2 regions of the Blautia hydrogenotrophica DSM 10507 genome follow, and region 2 is predicted to be linked to the other one. Evidence: riboswitches for the same ligand, from Rfam matches in the RefSeq annotation. Region 2 holds a riboswitch; the other holds the start of a gene.

Region 1 (3,150 bases), 1.1 Mb from region 2:
CATTCTCCATCTCTTTTTCCTTTCTTTTGCACGTTATCATCGGTGACCTTTTATTCTGAAACAATTATAATATCACTCGGTTTATTTTTCAACTCTTGTGCTCTTTCCTACTGCCATAATCGTAACCGTTTAGCTGTATTTTTTGCAGATACTCACTACGACACCTCCAAGTGCCCACAAAGCAATAGCATTTGGTATCACCATCAGACCATTGAAGAAATCAGACAGAGACCACACAAAATCCACTTTCAACATCGAACCGATGACCACAAAAGCGATGACCAAAACGGAATACAGCTTTCCAGCCTTATCTCCAAACAAGTATTTCATATTCACCAGCCCGAAAAAATGCCATCCCAGAATTGTAGAAAAGGCAAAAAATAACAGACAGACAGCGACGAAAATATCTCCAAAGCCCCCAAAGGTTCTGGAAAAAGCCGCCTGTGTCAAGGCAGTCCCGGTCTTATGTGTCTCCATCGCTCCCGTGGTCAGGATAGAAAACACCGTCAAGTTTAAGATCACAAAAGTGTCGATGAACACACTGACCATGGCCGCCAGTCCCTGCTTATGAGGATTTTCCACTTTTGCTCTCGCGTGAGCGTGAGGTGTAGAACCCATACCTGCCTCATTGGAAAACAGTCCTCTGGCCACACCATAGCGAATCGCCTCCCGCACGGCGATACCGGCACCGGCCCCCATAACTGCCTCCGGCTTAAACGCTCCCACAAAAATCATCTTTATAGCTCCCGGAAGTTCTGTTATGTTAAGCAGAATCAGCAACAGACTTCCCAGGATATAGACAGCCGCCATAAATGGCACTAATTTCTCTACGACAGAGGCCAACCGCTGAGTGCCCCCTAAAAAGATAAATGCAGCAATAGACGCCAGGATAATTCCAAAAATCAGCGGGGAAACCTGAACTCCTCTCGCCTCAAATACTTCCGTGAACGCTGCCCCTATGGAATTGGCCTGAACCATATTCCCGGTAAATCCCAGAGCAACCACAATAAAAATCGCAAACAGCCCCGCCAAAATCTTTCCAAATTTTCCCATAAAAGCCGCACGAATGTAGTAGACCGGTCCCCCGGTGATCTCTCCGTCCACAGTTTTCTTATACTTTTGAGCCATAGTAGCCTCGGCGTAGATCGTGGACATCCCAAAAAATGCGCTGACCCACATCCAAAAAATGGCCCCCGGACCTCCGCCTATCAGCGCAGTAGCCGCTCCCGTGAGATTTCCAGTTCCCACCTGCGCTGCGATAGCGGTAGCCACAGACTGAAAAGCCGTCATCTCTCCTTTTTTTCCACCCTCGTTCTTTTTTCCCATACTTCCGAAGACCAATTTAAAGCCTTCTTTCAGCTTCCGAACTTGAATAAACTTCAGACGGATTGTAAACATAATCCCTGTTCCACAAAGCAGAATGATCAAAATCACATTCCACAAAAAATCACTCGCCTGAGTCACCATACTTGTCAATGCTTCCATACGTATTACTTCCTCCTGATTGTATTTTTAAAAAATTCGCCTCCATAAAAGTGGGGAAGCCCACTTCAACTCCCTCACCCCTCAATCTTTGAGGAGCGCGTCCCACTTTGCGCGCCGCCGCAACACCGCCTCGCGGTAAAATTCCTCATTGCGGTGTGTGCATCTTGCCCGGAGGGCTTTCTATTGCATAGGGAGCGAAGTTTCCTATGCAATAAAAAAAGCTGATGTAAAATCATCAGCCTCTGAGAAAGTGAACATATCGCATATTTTCGGATTTCTTCTGTGTCACACACATATATCCCGAATCCTCTTTTTACATATGCTCTGTCCTTTTGCCTGAGAGATTGGCAGCTCGTTCTCTGCCGTACACCTTCGGCGTCCTGAATTCAGGAACTCTCCAGAGTAATCTAAAGAACTTTCACACATTTGCGTGACAAGGTCTTTTTCATAACATAAAATAACATACCTGCCGCCATTTGGCAACAGGTATGTACAAAAATTTCCCCAATCACTGTTCGTTTCATTTACAGTAACTTTTCCATCGCTCCAGCCTAACTTTTTTTCTCCATGACTTTCACTCCACGGTTATCCACAATTGTGGAAAAGACAATCTGTGTGCTCGTCTTCCCGAAATGCTGAAGCTCCCCTATGAACAAGTCGAGTTCCATCGTACTTGGAAAAGCCACTTTCATGATTACCGAGTAGCTGCCTGTCACACAGTCACACTCCAACACATTTGGGTTGTCCTTCAGATAAGGATAGACCTCCAGTTTCTGGCTAGGAGATATCTCCAGATTCACATAGGCTTTGATATGATAACCCAGTTTCATCGGACTGACCAAAGCCTGATACCCCTGAAGAACTCCCTCTTTTTCCAGACGTTCAATTCTCGCAGATACTGCCGGAGAAGAAAGATAGACCTCTGAGGCAATTTGTTTCAGTGGAACTCTCGCATCCTTCTGCAGCATTTCTAGTATTTTTGCATCAATCTTATCCATATGCACAACAATCTCTCCTCATTCGAAACTTTCTTTTTAAAAAAGAATCCCGCGGAGCATTTATGTTATAGGAGAAAACTTTTACACATCCATGCGACAAGGTTCTGTCTACAACATAATAAAACGGGCTCTTTCATTCCCCATATCGTAGTTTCTTTTATTATAAAATGCTTTTCTTCAAACTGCAAGGTTTTTGTCGACATTTTCTTAAATTATTAAAGTATATTCCAGTACTTCTCCAAAAAATGTAAAGTTTTTAATGTCAAAAGGAAATCTAAAATTCACCTAAAAGCCTAAACTTCTCCACCAATATGACAATGGTATCACCAAGATCAATGCCGGAACCATATTTCCGATCGCAATATACTTAATCTGTGCCACTCTCAGCCCAGCTGCCATCGTCAGAATCCCTCCACAAGCCACAAACGCCGTGATCTCCTCCTGAGCGAGATAACCTCCCACCGCTCTAGCCGCCACGAATAACAGCAAAAAGATCAAATACTGCGGAACTGCGATCAACCCTATGACCATTCCCATGGTTACAGCAAAAATCAAGGCGGTAAAAAAATCCAAAAACGACTTTGACAGCAACACTGAGGAATCTCCACTCAGGCCTTCTGTGAGTACCCCAAAAATCCCAAAACCACTGGCACAAAATAGAACCACT
Region 2 (3,150 bases):
ATTCCCCATTGACCTTCACAACCACTCCGCTGACAGGAGAATATACATCTGACACCGCCTTCACAGACTCCACATCCGCAAAAACTTCCCCCGTCTGGACCTCGTCTCCTTCCTCCGGTAGATTGATAAACACCAAGTCTCCCAATGATTCCTGAGCAAAATCTGTGATTCCAATCTTTACGGTATCTCCTTCTTCTCTCACCCATTCATGGGATTTCACATACTTTAATTCCTTTGGACACTTCATAGCTTTTTCCGGCAGCAGTCTGCCTCTCCTTTCTTCTTTCCTCTTGTTCTGTCTTTCCAAGACTTTCCCATTAATTTTCACTTCTCCGATAAAACGGCAGTTTTACCACCTCCGTCTGAACACGTCTGCCACGCACCATAGCCTCTAACTGTGTCCCAGGTCTTTGATACTCCTCAGACACCAGAGCCATAGCCACAGGATAACCCAGATAGGGACAATGAGTCCCTGAGGTGGTAATCCCCACTTTATGTTCTTCAACATACAGTTCCATATTTTCCCGGACAATGCCTTTTCCGATCACCTTCAATCCCACACGGCGGCGAGCGTGGTCCTTTTTCTCTTCCAAAGCACGTTTCCCGATGAAATCCGCCTTCTGCATCTTTACAAATGTGCCAAGTCCAGCCTCAAAAGGGGTAACCTCCTCATCCATCTCATGTCCGTACAGCGGCATAGCAGCTTCCAGACGCAGAGTATCCCTGGCTCCCAGGCCGCATGGTATGATACCTTCTTCCCGTCCTGCCTCCAGCAAAAGTTTCCACAGCCTCTTTGCATCTTTCGCATCCAGGTAAAATTCATATCCGTCCTCTCCGGTATAGCCAGTCTTTGAGATCACACAAGAAATCCCTTGTATCCTGCAGTCAAACTTTGCTGTATAGTACTTCTTTGGCAGATCTTCCGCCTTGACCAATTTTCTCAGTACATTGCCTGACTTTGGCCCTTGAAGAGCGATCTGAGCCACCCGCTCCGAGATATCCTCAAAGCTCACCCTTCCAAAAGCGTGCGACTGCATCCACGCAAAATCTTTTTCTCTATTGGCCGCGTTTACCACAATCAGATAGCGGCAGGGGTGGATTTTATAGACAATCAGGTCATCCACCACCCCTCCTTCCTCAGTACACATAGGGCTGTACCGCGCCTGTCCATCACACAGATCTTTAAATTCATTGGTTAACAGATTGTTCAAATTTGCCAAGGCATCTTCACCCTCGCAGATCACCTCTCCCATATGAGACACATCAAACAGCCCGCAGTTTTCTCTCACTGCCATGTGCTCTGCAATCACTCCCTCATACTGGACCGGCAGTAGATACCCTGCAAAAGGTACGATTTTCCCTTTTGCCTCCAGATGTGCTTCATAAAGCGGCGTCTTCTTTTCCATAAAATCCTCCTTCCATCTTGCCTATAACATAAAAAAGAATCCTGCTTGCAGGATTCTCCGCCTGCGGCGGGGCACAAAGCGCCATCCTCCACTCCGCCGCAGTGCGATCTACACGGAGCGTTTATGTAATAGGAAAGGACTTTCACGCATTAGCATGACAAGGTCTTTCCTATCAAAAAAGACATTATCAAAAGTCGCATGTTTTCCATACGCTCTCAATAATGTCTCTGTCCTGTTACCTGAAAGATTTTACAGAAGGTTTCTCGCTTGTTCTGCTTTTCCCCTCTCCCCCTTCGGTGCTTGCGCTCTCCAGAGTCTCGTCCAAACCCGGTCTTTTTGCCTGAGAGTTTCCACCTTTCCCCTTCGGCGCCGTCTTTTTAGACGGTCTCTCCCGAATTCTTCTTCCGAATACAGATATCCAATTAAACACTTTATCTGTTTTCGAGTATAGCACAAATCGCAGTGCTCAGCTTTGGTCCTTCTGCACAAAAAATATCTCCTAGCTACAAACTCCTTTTTCCGTGTCAGAGGCTCTCTTTGATGGGGAATATTACCTGAGTCTCCCAATCCTGCACAGGCAGCCCGTCAAATCCATTTTTCCGATAGATTTCATAAGGGCATCCATCCAGCTGATAGCCGTTCTGACTCACCCACCTGACCAAAGCTCCGTATGCATCAGATAATCCAGAGTACGCTCCTCGATGAACAGTGGACGCACACAGACCTCCCCGCAGTATTCTGGTGGCTTTCTCCGGCTCCCGAATTTCCGCTGCCACTTCAATATCGGTCTTCTCATGGTGAAATTCCTCATCGTGATAGATTGCCAAGACTCTCCCGGCCGCAGTCGCTTGCTTCTTTACAATTTCCATAAAAACCTTTTCGAAATACTTCCCAAAATCCTCTACAGACATCTCCTGCCTGCTGCTGATAATCATCAGATCCTCCGTCCATATTTTTTCCACCTCATAGGTATCCTGATATCCCATAATATTGCTCGTCCTTTCAAAATTTTGCAGATGCCGGCCCATCTCCTCGACAGTCTTCAATCCCTCTGTGCACTGTCTCTCTAGTTCCAGCTTCTTATCTTTCAGTTTCTGATAAAGAACGTCCTTATCTTCACAGCCCAGAAAATTTTTAATCTCTGTCAGCGTGAATCCATACCTCTTCAACCTCTGAATCAGCAGCATCAACGGTAGCTGTTCCTCCGAATAATACCGATAACCAGTAAACTTGTCTGTCTGTTCCGGCTTCACAAGGCCAATCTTATCATAGTGATGCAGAGTCTTTGTACTCACCTGACAAATTTTAGAGAATTGTCCCACAGTCAACATCTCACTACCTCCTGGCTGAACTTGATTCGAATCTGTATTCAGTATAATGCCTCCCCTTAGAGGAAAGTCAAGTACCAATAAAAAAGAATCCTGCAAGCAGGATTCTCCGCCTGCGGTGGGCGCAAAGCGCTATCTTCCACTCCGCCACAGTGCGATCCATGCGGAGCGTTTTTGTTATAGGAAAGGAGGCTCACGCATTAACGTGACAAGGTCTTTCCTATGGCAGATATAAAGTGAGCAAACCCACTGTACTCCCCCATCCTCTCAATCCTTGAAGGATGCAGCTCACTTTGCGCGTCGCCGCAACATCGCTTTACGGTGAACTACTTTATTGCGGCGTGTGCATCCTGCCCGGAAGACTTTTTATTTACTAGGAAATCCAACGAATTTTCCTAATAAATAAAAAGCCCAGA

What was found. A riboswitch is a leader RNA that binds a small molecule or an ion and turns the genes downstream of it on or off. The one in region 2 is predicted to bind glycine.
Region 1: linked by a shared signal. The riboswitch ahead of BLHYD_RS15540 (alanine/glycine:cation symporter family protein) and the one ahead of gcvT (glycine cleavage system aminomethyltransferase GcvT) in region 2 are both predicted to bind glycine.

Annotation. Positions count from the first base shown of each region.
Region 1 covers NZ_CP136423.1:3,234,025-3,237,174, forward strand. The annotation lists gene upp (uracil phosphoribosyltransferase) at 1-10, opposite strand, end outside; gene BLHYD_RS15540 (alanine/glycine:cation symporter family protein) at 130-1,485, opposite strand; glycine riboswitch at 1,800-1,896, opposite strand; gene BLHYD_RS15545 (Lrp/AsnC family transcriptional regulator) at 2,037-2,483, opposite strand; gene BLHYD_RS15550 (DUF554 domain-containing protein) at 2,769-3,150, opposite strand, start outside.
Region 2 covers NZ_CP136423.1:718,462-721,611, reverse strand. The annotation lists gene gcvH (glycine cleavage system protein GcvH) at 1-247, opposite strand, end outside; gene gcvT (glycine cleavage system aminomethyltransferase GcvT) at 318-1,406, opposite strand; glycine riboswitch at 1,725-1,810, opposite strand; gene BLHYD_RS03475 (MerR family transcriptional regulator) at 1,931-2,737, opposite strand.